Regions from separate parts of the Sporosarcina sp. E16_3 genome, predicted to be linked through region 2. Evidence: predicted binding sites of a transcription regulator. Region 2 holds the regulator's gene; the other holds the start of a gene.
What was found. The regulator LexA, encoded in region 2, represses DNA repair genes until DNA is damaged. The targets are predictions, from matches to a motif close to CGAACATATGTTCG.
Positions count from the first base shown of each region.

Region 1: the regulator LexA is predicted to act here: its motif matches at 1,929-1,942, upstream of uvrB (excinuclease ABC subunit UvrB).

Region 1 is NZ_JADPRX010000017.1:26,707-35,976, reverse strand. Features, by position in the region: gene I2483_RS11405 (ABC transporter ATP-binding protein) at 1-26, shown strand, start outside; gene I2483_RS11400 (ABC transporter permease) at 10-1,221, shown strand; gene I2483_RS11395 (IDEAL domain-containing protein) at 1,366-1,602, shown strand; gene uvrB (excinuclease ABC subunit UvrB) at 2,009-3,991, shown strand; gene uvrA (excinuclease ABC subunit UvrA) at 3,999-6,872, shown strand; gene I2483_RS11380 (DUF4097 family beta strand repeat-containing protein) at 6,958-8,160, shown strand; gene I2483_RS11375 (N-acetylmuramoyl-L-alanine amidase) at 8,697-8,900, opposite strand; gene hprK (HPr(Ser) kinase/phosphatase) at 9,038-9,270, shown strand, end outside.
Region 2 is NZ_JADPRX010000014.1:35,397-44,666, reverse strand. Features, by position in the region: gene mutL (DNA mismatch repair endonuclease MutL) at 1-324, shown strand, start outside; gene I2483_RS10145 (alpha/beta hydrolase) at 366-1,292, shown strand; gene miaA (tRNA (adenosine(37)-N6)-dimethylallyltransferase MiaA) at 1,276-2,223, shown strand; gene hfq (RNA chaperone Hfq) at 2,269-2,496, shown strand; gene I2483_RS10130 (TRIC cation channel family protein) at 2,851-3,450, opposite strand; gene I2483_RS10125 (methionine gamma-lyase family protein) at 3,594-4,856, shown strand; gene lexA (transcriptional repressor LexA) at 5,006-5,626, opposite strand; gene yneA (cell division suppressor protein YneA) at 5,830-6,129, shown strand; gene I2483_RS10110 (YneB family resolvase-like protein) at 6,126-6,788, shown strand; gene I2483_RS10105 (DUF896 domain-containing protein) at 6,852-7,085, shown strand; gene tkt (transketolase) at 7,160-9,166, shown strand.

The DNA of each region.
Region 1 (9,270 bases), on a different contig from region 2:
AAAACGACAATGAACAATTTGCGTGAAATATGGGGATCCCGGTTCGTCCATTATATAACCGAGCTCCAAAAGTATTTAAAATATGTATTTACAGGTCATTTGGCAATTGTCCTTGTCTTCACAATCGGGGCGGGGGGCTATACGTATAGCGAATGGTTGAAGGAAGTGCCAGCAGATTTCCCAGCGGCATTGCTTACGGCTATCATACTTGGACTAGCGCTCGCCTTTTCGCCGCCAGTGACGCTATTGAAACCCGCGGACACGGTTTATTTCCTCCCGTTGGAACAAAAGCTTGTTACGTATATGAAACGGGCTTTGAGTTGGAGTTTCTATTCACAATTGCCAGTACCATTTATTTTATATATTGTTGCGTTGCCGTTACTTTCAGCTACAGGGACCGGGTCGAAGATGGAGTACATCATCACCGCAATTTTGTTGCTGGTCATTAAGCGAGTATTCATTGAGTCGGAATATAATTTCAGACATGCTTTGGATGGGAAAGGAATCTGGCTAGATAGGGTCGTCCGATTTTTAATGGGGGGATCCATAATTTATTTTGGTCTTGCAGGAAGTCCTCTTATTCTTCCGGTAATTGCTGTACTTATTGGTATGTACAACTTGTATTGGCGAAAAAAGAGGATGCTAAAACCGTTTCCTTACGACCATTTCATCTCACTTGAACAGAATCGAATGATGCGTTTTTATCGTTTTGCCAACTACTTCACAGACGTTCCACATTTGAAAGGATCCGTTAGTAGACGAGCATGGCTCGGTTTTGCGATGGGATCTCCGAACTTCAGAAATCCTGTTGCACAAACGTATCTAATCAAACGCACATTTATACGTACAGATGATATTTTTTGGCTATGGGTAAGGCTAACTGCTTTATCAGCACTTGGGGCGATTTTCATTCCGTTCCCGATTGTCGTGTTCATATTCGCAGGAGCACTAGCATTTGCCTCTGCCGTACAACTTATCCACGCATTGCGGGCCGGGGACGATTTTCGGATGGATATGCTGTTTCCAGAAAAGGAAGACACCCGTCCAGATGCAATTAAAAGAATCGTTCGTACAGTCCAATGGATTCAGGCGGCAGTAGTTATATGTGCTGCACTGTATCTGTATGGGGTTTCTGTAACAACATTCCTTGTCGGGGCTGTCATCCTCATCATCTCCGAGGCGACGATTAGATTGACTGTGGAAAATAAAGAATATGAGTGATAAGTCGTCCCGTTTGCAATCAATTGCAGGCGGGGCGTTTCTTTAATAAAATATGACTAAATAAAAAATAGAATATTCCGAAAAACCTTGCAACTTATCTCTGAAATTAGATATACTAAATAAAAGGCAGCAGGGGTGATAGGGATGGAAAACAATTATTCATATGCCGAGTTTTTGAAAGCTGTAGGGAAAAACAGTACTTCGCTCCAAGCGGAAAAACTGTTGAATGAAATTTATTTGGATCTTTTTTTGAAACATATACACAGAGAGCAAACGAAGACCAGGATTATGGGGTTTATCGACCTTGCGCTTGACTGTCGGGATGAAAGCGCATTCCTAACGTATTCCGAAAGACTGGGAAAACTTGAAGAGAATGATTGAAAAATGGTAGGACGCTACATGTTGAATAGACATGCAGCGTTTTTTTCTGTGTGTTTTATAGAAAGTGAAATTAGCACGTCTGTTGATTAACCAAACAACCAGTAACTAACTTGATCACAAGCTGGCCGCTACTTGTATAGTTGCGCTTTTGGATCGCTTTGGATTGAATGACTTCTATCCACACTAGGACCCCTCAGTAAATCTGTCATGACTAGTTAGCTGTAAGCGGGTCGGAAATAGTCCAGTGAAAATGAAGGTTACCAAGCCCATCTCACCTTATACTATGTAACTAAATGGTTAATCAACAAATGTGGGGAATTAGTTAAAAAACGTACGTTCGCTTTTTACTCGTCAAAAGATGGGTAAAGTGATAAGATAGAAGTAACTGATAGAGGAGGTTTTTCCGATGATCGGAAAATTCAATTTGCAAGCCCCTTATACACCAAAAGGCGATCAGCCGTCTGCGATCGCACAACTATTAGAAGGACATAACCGAGGTGAGAAGCACCAAACTTTGCTCGGTGCAACCGGGACTGGGAAGACGTTCACGGTTTCGAATGTCTTAACGGAAATTAATAAACCGACTCTCGTTATGGCTCACAACAAAACATTAGCGGGTCAATTATATAGTGAATTTAAAGAGTTTTTTCCTGATAATGCTGTTGAATATTTCGTCAGTTTCTATGATTATTATCAGCCAGAAGCGTATATTGCACATACCGACACCTTTATTGAAAAAGACTCAAGCATCAATGACGAAATTGATAAATTGCGTCACTCTGCCACATCTTCCTTATTTGAAAGGAATGACGTGCTCATTGTTGCCTCTGTCTCCTGCATTTATGGCCTAGGTTCCCCAGAAGAATACAGCGCACATGTTGTATCTCTCCGTCCAGGTATGGAAATCGGACGTAATGAACTGCTACGCAGATTTGTAGATATTCAATACGAACGGAATGACATAAGCTTCACTCGGGGTACGTTCCGAGTACGCGGCGATGTTGTTGAACTTTTACCAGCATCCCAGGATGAACATTGCTTACGAATCGAGTTTTTCGGTGATGAAATTGAACGGATTCGCGAAGTGGACTCACTGACAGGTGAAATTCTCGGCGAACGTGAACACGTCGCCATATTCCCCGCATCTCACTTTGTCACTGGTGAAGAAAAAATGGTCAAGGCAATTGAAAACATTGAGATAGAACTAGAAGAACGTTTGAAAGAATTTCGTTCCCAGGACAAACTGTTGGAAGCACAGCGCCTTGAACAGCGGACACGCTATGATCTTGAAATGATGCGGGAAATGGGTTTCTGTTCGGGTATCGAAAACTATTCTCGCCATTTAACGCTTCGTCCTGCTGGAGCGATCCCGTATACGCTGCTTGACTATTTCCCAGATGACTTTCTTATTATTGTTGATGAAAGTCATGTCTCACTACCACAAATACGCGGTATGTATAACGGTGACCAGGCACGGAAAAATGTCCTTGTTGAACATGGTTTTCGTCTACCTTCAGCACTCGACAACAGACCGCTGACATTCCAAGAATTCGAAGACCATGTCCATGAAGCGATTTATGTTTCTGCGACACCAGGTCCTTACGAAATGGAGCATACTCCCGAAATGGTTCAACAAATTATCCGCCCGACTGGACTACTAGATCCGACGATTGAAATCCGTCCAATTGAAGGACAGATTGATGATTTGATAGGTCAAATAAGAGAACGGACGAAACAGAACGAACGAGTTCTAATTACGACGTTAACAAAGAAAATGTCCGAAGACTTGACCGATTACTTGAAGGAAATTGGTATAAAAGTTCAATACCTTCATTCTGATATTAAAACACTTGAACGAATTGAAACGTTACGAGAACTGCGAATAGGCACATATGATGTCTTAGTAGGGATTAATCTCTTAAGGGAAGGGATAGATATTCCCGAGGTATCACTTGTTGTAATCTTAGATGCAGATAAAGAAGGATTTCTTCGTTCTGAGCGAGCACTTATTCAGACGATGGGCCGCGCTGCCCGTAACTCCAATGGACATGTTATTTTGTATGCAGACAGGGTGACGGACTCCATGGCGAAGGCAATTGGTGAAACGGAGCGACGTCGAGATATTCAACGAAAATACAATGAAGAGCATGGCATAACGCCGACGACAATTAAAAAGGAAATCCGTGATGTGATTCGCGCAACCGCAGTATCAGAAGAAGCTATTTCCTATTTAGAAAAAGTAACACAGGGCAAGAAGTTGACAAAGGACGAAAAAACAACGCTTCTTGTCACTTTGGAAAAAGAGATGAAAGAGGCGGCGAAAGCACTCGACTTCGAACGTGCTGCTGAACTAAGGGATACGATCATGGAATTGAAGGCTGAAAGGTAGGGTTTTTATGAAGAATAAAGAAATCATCATACAAGGCGCACGCGCGAATAATTTGAAGAACATTAACATAAATATTCCACGTGACAAATTGGTCGTCATGACAGGACTTTCGGGGTCGGGAAAATCTTCACTCGCATTCGATACAATTTACGCTGAAGGACAGCGGAGGTACGTTGAATCATTATCTTCTTATGCAAGACAGTTTCTAGGTCAGATGGACAAGCCGGATGTGGATGTCATTGAAGGACTATCCCCTGCAATTTCAATTGATCAAAAGACGACAAGCCGCAATCCCCGCTCGACCGTCGGAACCGCGACGGAAATATACGACTATCTCCGTCTTCTTTATGCTCGTGTAGGCAAACCAATCTGCCCGATTCACGGAACGGAAATTTCGTCACAGACAATTGAGCAAATGGTTGACCGCCTTATGAAATTACCGGAGCGTGCACGTATTCAAGTTCTGGCACCGATTGTATCAGGTCGTAAAGGAACACATGTAAAATTAATCGAAGATATTAAGAAACAAGGGTATGTGCGAATTCGTGTCAACGGTGAAATCATAGACCTCGACGACAATATTGAATTGAACAAAAACAAGAAGCATACGATAGAAGTTGTCATTGACCGGATTGTTATGAAAGAAGATATTGCTGCACGCCTAAGCGACTCTCTTGAATCAGCGCTTCGTCTCGCGGATGGAACTGTATTGGTTGACGTCATGGACGGGGAAGAACTCTTGTTCAGTGAACATCATGCTTGCCCATTATGCGGATTTTCAATTGGTGAACTTGAACCAAGAATGTTTTCATTCAACAGTCCGTTTGGTGCTTGTCAGGAATGTGATGGGCTGGGGACAAAGCAAGAAGTTGACCCGGAATTAATCATGCCAGACCCAACGCTATCATTAAAAGATCATGCGATTGCGCCGTGGGAACCGACAAGTTCACAATACTATCCGGAACTCTTAAAAACTGTTGCGGATCATTTTGGCATATCCATGGATGTGCCGGTAAATGAATTGGCAGACGATGAACTTGATAAAATATTAAATGGCTCAAAAGATGAAAAAATTCGATTCCGTTACACAAACGAATTTGGTGGCACGCGAGATAGCAATATCTACTTCGAAGGTGTTTTGGCAAATGTAGAACGTCGCTATAAAGAAACTTCTTCAGATTATATCCGAGAACAGATGGAAAAGTATATGTCACAGCGGCCGTGTCCAACATGTGCCGGATACCGTTTAAAGGAAGAGTCGCTCGCGGTAAAAGTGAATGGCGTACATGTTGGGAAAGTTACGGAATTGTCTATTACTGAGGCAGACCAGTTTTTCAAAAATCTTGTGCTGTCAGAAAAAGATGCGCAAATTGCGAAGCTTATATTGCGTGAAATCGAAGAGCGTCTCGGATTCCTAATTAATGTTGGACTCGATTATTTGTCGTTATCGAGGGCGGCTGGGACGCTATCTGGCGGAGAAGCACAGCGGATTCGATTGGCAACGCAAATTGGTTCAAGACTGACTGGCGTTCTATATATCTTAGATGAACCATCTATTGGACTTCATCAGCGCGATAACGACCGCTTAATTGGTACATTGAAAAGTATGCGCGACATCGGCAACACATTGATTGTAGTTGAGCATGATGAAGATACGATGATGGCTGCCGATTATTTAATTGATATCGGACCTGGTGCGGGTGTTGCGGGGGGAGAAATCGTTTCTGCAGGTACACCTGAAAAAGTGATGAATGACCCTAATTCACTGACAGGTCAATACTTGAGTGGCAAGAAGTTTATCCCGCTGCCGTTGGAAAGACGTAAACTGGATGGACGAAAAATCGTCATTAAAGGTGCATCTGAAAATAATTTAAAAAATGTAAATGTAGATATTCCACTTGGCCAATTCATAGCTGTGACAGGTGTTTCTGGATCGGGGAAAAGCACGCTTATCAATCAAGTGCTTTACAAAGTGCTCGCCCAGAAATTGAATCGTTCTAAGCAGAAGCCGGGCCAATATAAATCTGCTATAGGGCTTGAAGAACTTGAAAAAGTCATTGAAATCGACCAATCCCCAATTGGGCGGACGCCGAGATCCAATCCTGCAACCTATACAGGCATGTTTGATGATGTACGGGATATGTTTGCTTCTACGAACGAAGCAAAAGTCCGCGGTTATAAAAAAGGGCGCTTCAGCTTTAACGTTAAGGGCGGTCGTTGTGAAGCTTGTCGTGGCGATGGAATCATTAAAATCGAAATGCACTTCTTACCGGACGTCTATGTACCTTGTGAAGTTTGTCATGGGAAACGATATAATAGAGAAACACTCGAAGTAACCTATAAAGGAAAAAATATTGCGGATGTCCTTGCTATGACAGTAGATGATGCACTCGTGTTTTTTGAAAATATACCTAAAATTAGCCGTAAGCTCCAGACGATTGTTGATGTTGGACTAGGTTATATTAATCTAGGCCAGCCGGCAACAACCTTATCGGGCGGGGAAGCGCAACGGGTGAAACTTGCTTCTGAGCTGCACAAGCGCTCGAATGGAAAATCGTTTTATATTCTTGACGAACCGACGACGGGACTTCATGTCCATGATATTGCCAAATTACTTATTGTATTGCAGCGCCTTGTCGATACAGGGAATACTGTACTCGTTATCGAGCATAATCTGGACGTCATTAAAACTGTCGATTACATTATCGACATAGGGCCTGAAGGTGGCGATAAAGGCGGGCAAATTATCGCAACAGGTACGCCAGAAAAAGTGGCAGAATCCACAGTTTCATATACAGGTTATTATTTAAAACCAGTTCTTGAGCGTGAACGAAAACGAATGGATATGATGATTGAAGATGCAGAAAAAGTTTCGAAATGAAACCTTTTCCACATCCACTCGTATATATAGATAGTCATAAAATAACGGAGAAATCCGGATCACCACAATACTAGGGGGCGTAATGATGCAAAATGAACGGAAACGGATTTTAGCAATGCTGGAAAACGGTACGATCACGACCGAGGAAGCATTGACACTTCTAGAAACAGTAGGGAAAACGGGTCAAGTGGAAAAAAACGCTGAGGCTAAAAAGGTTACTGTAGAGTCGCAAGAATTGGAAGAACAATATAGTGAACCAAAACAACAAGAAAAAAAAGGTCCATTTGAAAAGGCCGACCCTGTTATCGAAGACGAGGATCAAAATCAGCCTTCTATGGATGAATTCCTTGAAGATTTGACAAAGGATTTTACGAACGTTGGAGACAGATTCATGCAATTCATGCAGACGGCTGTTCAAAAAGTGAAATCATTCGACTTTGATTCGCCATTTGGCAATACAGTTACGTTCGACCATACAATAACTAAGCCAGCAACCGAAATCGAGGAAGTCATCATCGATATCGACAACGGTAAAGTGACAATCCATACTGGTGAAATAGAAGAAGTACGAGCAGACTTCACGGTGAAAACCTATAATAGTGAATCAGAAGAAAAAGCAAAAAAAGATTTTCTTGATAAGTTACTGTTTGTTAATGACGAAGGGAAAGTAAGGATTTCAAGCGATTTGAAAATGGTTCAAGTAAATGTTGAATTATTCATTCCGAAAAAAGATTACGCAAGAATTTCCGCACGTTTACTAAACGGCTCATTTAAAATGAAAGATGCAACGGCTGAAAAGGTAAAAGTGAAGACTGCAAACGGGAAAATTGAGATTGCCGGATTGACGTTCAACAACGGAGAGTTCGAAACCGTGAATGGCTCAATCGGTCTGAATGGTGTAACTGCTACTACAATTGAAGCAGAAACCTTGAACGGGCGCGTTTACATTGATGGTGCTGTGAAAGATGTGGAGGCACAATCATTAAACGGACATGTCGTCGTTACAACGACAGATCCGGCTGCAGAGAAAATTGAAGCAAAAACAATGAGCGGTACAGTTGAAATTTACATTCCAGCAGGCGTTGCCTTATCAGGTGAAATTGCATCCAATATTGGGCGATTGGACTTAAAGCTTGATGATGTCGATCGGACTATCGAACAGGAACAATTGCTACATCGGACAATCCGTTTTAAAAAGGACGTAGAAGGAAATCCATCTCCGTTACACATTTTTGGAGAAGCGAAAACGGGTTCAGTTCTCGTTTGTTATAACGCAAAAAAAGAATAACGTACAAATGGGACTGCTGTTACACCAAAATCGGTGTAATAACAGTCCTTTTTCATTGGGGTGAAACTATATAGTCGGCACTTAACAAATAGAATGTTCTTCCAATACCGCTTTGTCGCTTGGTGATGGCCTTACGCAATCAGCCCGTCAGAAGATCACTGTCGGTCTGATTGCTCCGGCTCACACTTGTCGCTTCTTCGCTAGATTTGTTCGGTATACTGGTGAGATATACCGCCTAGTCGATTCCAAATAAATAGTGCCGACTATATATATGTTAAACAAATGAATACCTATATGAACTTAGCGAAGGCGCCTTACAAGGGGTAGCCGAAGCCCTAAGACTAGCGGGCGAAGCTGCTTGGCTTAGGGCGGGAGGCATCCCCTAGCGCCGTAGCGAATTCAATGGGATTCTTTATTTCAACATATACTGTTACTTTTTCCCTCGATAAATCCAAGTTGAGAGTGCGTGAGCAATTGCCTTTGCACACTGGAGCCTGTATGCTGTCTCCTTAGAAATGTGGCTTCTTGCGGATTTGTCATGAATCCGTATTCAATGTTGAAAGCGGTACATCTTCATGTATTTTATGTGCAAAAATGACTGTGAAGCCTTCTTCAATAAGAAATTGTTTTACAAGATCTGCAACAGCGCTGTTAAAGCTGAATTCCCGCAATAGCCCGTCTGGTGAGCGTTTTCCCGCTGTCTCAGGACCGTGTCCCGCATCAATTAGTAGTGTCGTCAACATCTTCCCCTCCTTATCCCTTATATAGGGGATAAGAGTTTAGAAGTGGACAGTTTCGGCACTAAATCATTTCATTTGAAATTGTGCATGGTAAAATAGGGTATAGACGTTTGAATATATAGAAAAGGGGCGAGTTAATGTCTTATGTAACAGTAAAGGATGTTCAAGAAAAACTTTTTCTTGAACTATGCGCAGGAGAAGCCGGCATTGAGCGTCAAATACATACGAGTGATATTTCAAGACCTGGACTTGAAATGGCTGGTTATTTCGATTATTATCTTGCGGATCGCGTTCAACTTTTGGGCAAAACAGAACTATCATTTTTCGCGAATTTAAAAGAAGTGGAACGGATAGATCGGATGAAAAGACT
Region 2 (9,270 bases):
GAGTTTGGGCCCTCTTCTTATGCGGTAAAAGAATATCCATCTTGGTTTCCAGCAGGAGAAGAGACGGTTATCATCGAAGATATTATTGAACAAGTGTTGACTACACGGAAAATTGATATCGGTAAATTGCGTGAAGAAGCAGCGATTATGATGAGTTGCAAACGGTCCATCAAAGCTAATCACCATTTGACACTCGCAGATATGGAAAGGTTGTTGAATGATCTATCCGCCGCCGACAATCCATTTACTTGTCCGCATGGCAGACCGGTGCTTATTCATTTCACGACATATGAACTTGAAAAAATGTTCAAACGAGTGATGTAGGAAGCAATTCCCAGATCTAAAGTGAAGGATGGTGGACGTCAATGAGAGAAGCGACAATCGAAATGACAGATGGTTTTTTAATCCACGCTATCGTTATGAAACCGGAAGGCAATCCGCTAGGACATATCCATCTTCTACACGGTATGGCCGAGCATATTGGCAGGTATGAAGAATTTGCACAATACCTTGTTGGGAAAGGCTATATCGTATCCGGCCACGACCACCGAGGACATGGTAAAACGGCTAAAATGAATGGCATAAAAGGGCATTTTGCCGATGAAGGTGGATTTGACCACGTTGTTCAAGATGCTTTCGAAGTCATTTCGAATCTCCGGGAGCAGTACCCATCCCCGCGTTTTGTTCTGTTCGGTCATAGCATGGGATCGTTTGTTGCACGGAGATATGTCCAGCTCCATGGCAGTGAAGTAGACCTGGCAATCTTGTCAGGGACAGGTGGGAATCCTGGTGTAAGCCGTTTGGCCGGACAGGTAGTTGCTTATCTAAACGGCAAGAAAAACGGTTTTGATCAGCCGGATAATTTCCTGAATAAACTCGTTTTTGGTGGTTTCAATAAATCGGTTCATCAACCAAAGACACCATTCGATTGGCTATCTACGGATATGGAAGCGGTTGAAAAATACTTGATTGATCCCCAGTGTGGAGCAGTCTCAACAACACAATTTTTTGCGGATTTATTCAAAGGACTTGGAGACATCCATGACATAGATGAAATAAATAAAATCCCGAAAAAACTTCCTATCTTCCTCTTTTCAGGGAGTGAAGACCCGGTAGGTGACAATGGAAAAGGGGTTTGGAGTGTAGCAAAGCAATATAATAACGCGGGCATAGAAGATGTTACGGTATTTTTGTTCGAAGGTGGCAGGCATGAAATGCTCCATGAAAAGAACCGTCAACACGTATTCGAAACCGTTTATGACTGGATTGAAAAAAATGAGGAATTATCCTGAAGTAATCGCAATCGTCGGACCAACAGCATCTGGAAAGACGGCCTTAAGTGTCGAACTTGCCAAAATAATTGGTGGGGAAGTCATTAATGGTGATGCAATGCAAGTATACAAAGGGCTTGATATTGGAACGGCTAAAATCACTGAAGAGGAAATGGATGGCATCCCGCATCATTTATTCGATATAAAAGAACCGAATGAACCTTTTTCTGTTGCTGAGTACCAAACGGATGTGCGCAAATGGATTGCAGATATACAAGGTCGTGGAAAAATACCAATTATCGCAGGGGGCACAGGATTATATATTCAATCCGTGCTGTTCGATTTTCGTTTTACAGAAGAAGCGGCGGATCTAGAAGTAAGGCAACGCTTAGAGCAGGAACTGACTGAAAAAGGGGCCGCCTATCTGCATGAAAAACTCGTCGAGCTTGACCCAGTGAGTGCTGAAAAAATTCATCCGAACAATCATCGTCGGTTGGTTCGCGCGCTTGAAATCATTGAGGTGACAGGTAAAACGAAAGACGACCACGAAGATGACGCGGGACAGGCGCCGTTGTATGATCACCTCATTATTGGTCTTGAGATGGACCGTGAAGTGCTTTATGAACGGATTGGTCTCCGGGTCGACGTAATGATGGAACAAGGTCTTCTAAAGGAAGCGAATCGATTATGGGATGAAAACATTCGTGGCGTACAATCTGTACAAGCGATTGGCTATAAGGAACTTCATCTCTATATCGAAGAAAAGTTGTTACTAGACGAGGCTGTTGAATTAATTAAAAAAAATACGCGTAACTACGCAAAACGGCAAATGACCTATTTCCGCAACAAATTGGACATCAGCTGGTTCGATGCAGAATTGGGTACAACCGAAATTGTAAAGAGAATTTTGTTAATTTTGAAGGATTTCGATAATCCGGGTCGAATAAAGTAAGTGGAGCACTAGAAATATAGCTATGACAACTGGAGGATTCGGCGTATGAAACAGGTTAACATGCAAGAAACGTTTTTAAACTCGTTACGAAAGAATAATACATTTGTAACGGTATTTTTACTGAATGGATTTCAATTGAAAGGACTTATTAAATCGTATGATAATTATACCGTCTTGCTTGAATCGGACGGCAAGCAACAACTAATTTATAAACATGCGATTTCCACATATGTCCCAACGAAACCGGTTATTTTAAAAGACGAGACTGAATAACCAAAAGCGGAGGGTACCTGTTTAGAGGCGGCAGACATAAGACGTGCTGGCGAAGTGGCGTTCTTTACCACATAGCCTGACCGGCTTATGTCCGAGCCTCTAGGTGCCCGAAGTCTAGATGTAACCAAAAGCGGAAGCGCCTGTTCAGAGGCGGCAGGCATAATGCGTGAAAAAGGAAGGTAGTCTAAGTGCGCGACGTCCTGTCGCGATGACTGCATGACCTGCATCCGGCAGGCCCAAGTGGCGTTCTTTGCCGCATAGCCGGACCGACTAATGTCCGAGCCTCTAGGTGCCCGGAGTCTAGATGTAAGAAAAAGCGGAACAGGGAGTATAATCCCCGTTCCGCTTTTGTATTTATTGGATTTTACCGTTCGGCAATTTCCATTGGAAGACAACCGATAGAATACGAAGTGTGGCAGTCAGAACGAGCAGTCCGTATAGTGCTAAATCACTTTTAAATAGGCCGAGGCCGACAATAAGGCCGGCGATTGCAGCCCATACTGCATAGATGTCTCGTTTAAAGACAAGTGGTCTCCTGCCTGCTAACAGGTCACGGATAACACCGCCGCCAGCCCCTGTTAAAACCGCAGCGACCATAATTGCATAAATCGACATGTTGAGTGATATAGCCAACATAGCGCCTTGTATGGCGAACGCAGCTAATCCGATTGCATCAAAATAATTACCCCATCTATTCCAATGAGAAAGAAGATACCTAGAAAAAAAGAAAATAATGGTTATCAAAATACTTGCCACTAAAAATAAGAATTGCTGATCCCATAAAACAGAGACAGGCACACCTATTAAGACGTTACGAACGGCACCGCCGCCAAAAGCAGTGACCATACCCAATATATAAACACCAAAGATGTCATATTCTTCTTCCATCGCAACAATTGCGCCTGAAATGGCAAATGCCGCAGTACCGATAAAACTAAAAACATCCCAAGCCACTTCATTTCCTCCATTCAATACACCCTTTAGAATTCTAACAGGTATTCATAAATTATCAATGAGGCCCCGGTAAAACGTTGACCTCTGCGAGCAGACTGATAAGATAATGAAGTGACTATTTAATGAAAAGAGGAATACCAATCATGTTTACTGAACAAGACGATTTGTTATTTGAGGATGCTGAAATAATAGAAGAGAAACTTGCACCCTATTTTAAGGGCGTAGAAAAAACTGCTTTTTACAATCAACGGAAAGTGCTACGAGCATTCCGTAAAAATATGGTGAGCGATTTCCATCTGACCGGTTCAACAGGTTACGGCTACGATGACGCGGGCCGGGATGTATTGGAACAAGTATACGCCGACGTTTTTGGGGCGGAAGATTGCCTCGTACGCAACCAAATTATTTCGGGCACACACGCAATTTCAATCAGCCTTTTCGGAATCCTAAGACCGGGTGATGAACTCCTTTATATTACGGGGAAACCTTATGACACATTGGATTCTATCGTTTCTGGAAAAGGGAAAGACACAGGTTCACTGCATGATTATGGCATTACCTATAAACATATTGATCTAAATGAAGATGGTACAGTCGATTTTGAAGAAGTAGCTAAAAACATACACGGTAAGACGAAAATGATTGGTATCCAGAGGTCGAAAGGCTATTCGGATCGTCCCTCTTTCATGGTGGATGAAATCGGTGAAATGGTTCGTAAAGTGAAGGCCATTAATCCTGAACTAGTCGTTTTTGTGGACAACTGTTACGGTGAATTTGTCGAAGAAAAAGAGCCCACTCAAGTCGGTGTTGACCTTATGGCAGGTTCACTCATCAAGAATCCAGGTGGCGGACTTGCAAGAACGGGTGGCTATATCGCTGGCCGTGCCGATCTAGTTGAAAAGTGTGCATACCGGATGACATCACCAGGTCTCGGGGCAGAAGCGGGGGCATCGCTAGATACACTACGTGAAATGTACCAAGGATTCTTCCTAGCGCCGCATGTTGTTAGTCAAGCTGTAAAAGGAGCGCTATTCACAGCAGCACTCCTAGAAAGCTTCGGACTCAATACGTCGCCACATTACTCTGAAAAAAGAACCGACCTGATTCAATCGGTATCTTTCGAAAATGCAGATCAAATGATTGCGTTCTGTCGGTCAATACAAGAAAACTCGCCTATCAATGCGCACTACGCGCCTGAGCCATCGTATATGCCTGGCTACACGGACGACGTCATCATGGCGGCGGGAACATTTATTCAAGGCTCCAGCATCGAGCTGACAGCAGACGGCCCAATCAGACCGCCCTATACGGCATATGTCCAAGGTGGTCTGACGTACGAGCATGTAAAAGTAGCTGTGTTGTCCTCAATCGGTAAACTAGTTAAAGAAAATTTGATTGGGAAGTAAAGTTAGTTAACTGTCTTGGCAATCAGTGAAACTGTGAGTGCAAGACGTTAAACTGTCATGGCAATCAGCCGAACTGTCAAATCAATTCTTCAATTAAAAAAGGGCTGTATCCTTCAAGTGAAGGATACAGCCCTTTTGCATACTTTAAATTAGTGTATCATGCGATAAACGCCAACCACTTTACCTAGAATCGATACATTATCGAGAATGATTGGAGCCATCGAAGCATTTTCAGGTTGCAGACGGAAATAATCTTTTTCTTTAAAGAACCGTTTCACTGTAGCTTCATCGTCTTCGGTCATTGCTACGACAATCTCGCCGTTATTAGCTGTTTGTTGTTGTTTAACGACAACATAGTCGCCATTCAAAATTCCGGCTTCAATCATACTGTTCCCAACTATTTCAAGCATGAACAAATTGTCTTCAGATGTACCAAAAGATTCAGGAAGTGGGAAGTACTCCTCGATATTTTCAATTGCTGTAATTGGAAGACCTGCCGTAACTTTACCGACAAGGGGTACGTGAAGAACGCCGGGTTTCATCGTTTCCAACCCTTCAGGATCGAGTATTTCAATTGCTCTCGGTTTTGTTGGGTCTCTTCTAATGAAACCTTTGCTTTCCAATCGCGCTAGATGTCCGTGAACAGTTGAACTTGATGCCAAGCCGACAGCCTCGCCAATTTCCCTTACGGATGGTGGATAACCTTTTTTCTTCACTTCTGATTTAATGAAAGACAAAATATCTTCTTGTCTTTTTGAAATTTTTTTCATCCCATTCACCTCTCACCTTATATTCTGCTAACTTCCGAAAGTCGTGAAGAAATTCCCGACAATCTAGTCTTTTCAATAGATTCATTATATCAGTCTCCTGGATAAATGGCAAACACAGGTTCGAATAAGTGTTGACAATGCCGATTGTTTTTTCTATAATAAGAACAGGCATTCCGAACAAGTATTCGTAAGGGGGAATAATGATGACTTTTATTAAAGAAAATAGTTATGTTCTACTAATTATCGTTTTATGTATGGGTTTTGCAATCATAGGTGTAAGCAAATACGAGAAAGAACAAACGGACACGAAAATCACAATTACTGAAGGGGATACACTTTGGGGTCTCGCAAATCACCACTCGGCAAATATGTCTACAGATAAATGGATCAAAGAAGTGATAAAATTGAATGACTTACCATCTGCTACAATAAAAAAAGGTGAGGATCTACTTTTGCCTACTGTGCGGAAAACCAATACACAACTGGCGGGTGTTAATCGATGACTGGACGCAATAAAAGAGGTGTCATCTATTGCCGGGTGAGCACTGAGAAAGAAACGCAGGAAATGTCGCTAGTGAGGCAAGAAGAAGAGCTTGTTGACTTGGCAGCAGAACTTGGTCTCGAACACGTAGCGACATTTATGGATAAACACAGTGGTTTTGACATTGACCGCGAGGGGCTTCTAAGTCTTCTGGATTACATCCGTGATGAGGAAGTCGATGCAATCCTTATCCAAGATGAAACAAGGCTTGGGCGTGGAAATGCTCGGATGGCGGTTTTGCATCTATTGGCGAAGACGGACACGGCGATTTATTCGCATAATGATAGTGGGCCAATTGCGCTCAATGAAATGGACACAATGTTACTTGAAATTTTAGCTATCGTCGAAGAATACCAACGTAAACTACATAATGCCAAAATTAAGAGGGGTATGAAACGTGCAGTTAGGGAAGGCTATCGGCCCGAGCGTAACTTGAAAAACAGGGGCAACGCGGAAGGCCGTGAGCGTATTGAAGTGCCGATAGCTGAAATCGTTTCATTGAGGGACAAAGGACTGACCTATGAAGAAATTACGGGCGTCTTGAAAGGGCTCGGTCATGATATTAGTAAAGCGACCGTGCACCGCAGGTATAAAGAATATGAGATGGAGCAGGAAGGCTGATTTATTGCACTTTCTGCAGTTTTTGTATACGTTTGTAATCATAAACTAAATGGAGGAAATTATATGCTACCAGCTGAGAAAATGAAAAGAATTAATGAACTTTCAAAAAAGTCGAAGACGGCAGGTCTATCAATCGAAGAAGCAAAAGAACAGACACAACTAAGAAAAGAATATTTAGAGACATTTCGTTCATCTATGCGCAACACAATTGAGCAAGTCAAAGTCCTTGATCCTGAAGGCAACGATGTGACACCAGACAAGGTGAAAGACGCCCGTAGCGGCAAATATCTAAACTGAGCTTTGCATTCACTGCGCGAATTGTCTAAACTAGGATATGTAGATAAATACATATGACGGGAAGGATGTACACAATGACTAAACAAATTGACCAGCTAGCCATTAACACAATCCGTACGCTCTCTATTGACGCAATCGAAAAAGCGAATTCCGGACACCCAGGATTACCTATGGGAGCTGCTCCAATGGCTTATACACTTTGGACAAAACATATGCATCACAACCCTTCAAATCCACAGTGGTTTAACCGTGACCGTTTCGTTTTATCGGCAGGACACGGCTCAATGCTCCTATACAGCCTGCTTCATCTTGGCGGTTACGGACTTCCGATGGATGAAATCAAGAATTTCAGACAATGGAACTCTAAAACACCAGGACATCCGGAATACGGTCATACAGTCGGCGTTGAAGCAACAACTGGTCCACTTGGACAAGGTATTGGTATGGCAGTCGGAATGGCAATGGCAGAACAACACCTTGCTGCAACGTACAATCAACCAAGCTTTGACGTAGTCGACCACTTCACATATGCTCTTTGTGGTGATGGCGATCTCATGGAAGGCGTTGCTGCTGAAGCAATTTCACTTGCAGGTCACTTGCAGTTAAATAAACTGATTGTCCTCTATGATAGCAATGACATTTCACTAGATGGTGAACTTGACATGTCGTTCTCTGAAAATATTCGTAAACGCTTTGAATCATACGGATGGAATTACATCCGTGTTGAAGATGGCAACAACATTGACCTCGTTTCAACAGCGATTGAAGAAGCAAAAGGAAATGTCGGAGGCCCGACAATGATCGAAGTTAAAACGGTCATCGGTTACGGATCGCCAAATAGGTCCGGAAAATCGGATGCGCATGGCATGCCACTTGGTGAAGATGAAATGAAATTGACAAAAGAATACTACAAATGGACATTGGAAGAAGATTTCCATGTTCCTGAAGGCGTCTATGAAACATTCCAAGAAGCGGCTGAGAAATTGGGCGCGCAAAAAGAACAGGAATGGAACGAACTATTTGGTAAATACGAAACGACGCATGCTGATCTTGCGAAGCAATTGAAAGATGCAATCGAGCGTAAACTACCTGAAGGATTTGAGAAATCCTTGCCAATGTATGAAGCGGGTTCATCTCACGCGACACGTTCTGCATCCGGTGACGCTATCAATGCAATTGCTAAACAGCTTCCTTCATTCTTTGGTGGAAGTGCGGACCTTGCAGGCTCTAACAAGACGACAATTAAAGGTGCTGGCGATTTCCTTGCTACCGATTATTCCGGCCGTAATATTTGGTTTGGTGTTCGTGAGTTCGCAATGGGAACTGCGCTAAATGGAATGACTTTGCATGGCGGATTACATGTATTCGGTGGAACGTTCTTCGTGTTCAGTGACTATGTACGTCCTGCAATCAGACTTTCAGCTCTTATGGCTATCCCTGTCACATACGTTTTCACACACGACAGCGTAGCTGTTGGTGAAGATGGACCTACACATGAACCTGTTGAACAACTTGCTGCGCTTCGTGCGATGCCTGGATTGTCGGTTATTCGTCCGGCTGATGCTAACGAAACGGCAGCTGCATGGAATATTGCAGTGTCGTCGAAGAACTCTCCTACTGCACTTGTATTGTCTCGTCAAAACTTGACTGTTCTTCCGAAGTCAGCTGAACTTGCAATGGAAGGCGTCAAAAAGGGAGCTTACATCATATCTCCTGCAAGCAAAAAACAAGCGGACGCAATTTTAATCGCGACTGGTTCGGAAGTGAACCTAGCGGTATCTGCACAATCGAAACTGTTAGCTGAAGGAATCGATGTTGCTGTTGTTTCCATGCCTTCATGGGATCTGTTTGAGAAGCAAGACGATGCATACAAACAAAGTGTATTGCCGAAAGACGTAAAAAAACGTCTGGGTATCGAGATGGGCGTTTCATTAGGCTGGCATAAATATGTTGGTGACGAAGGCGCGATCATTGCGATTGACACATTCGGGGCAAGTGCACCTGGAGATACTGTCATCAAAGAATTCGGTTTCACAGAGGACAATGTTCTTGCAACTGTAAAAATGTTAATCAACAACTAAAAATAAATGAAGCAGTCCTGCTTGTCGAAGAAATTTTGGCAATCTGGACTGCTTTTTAGGGCAACTTGACAGAATCTTTAGTTATCCATCTTTTCCGACAATAA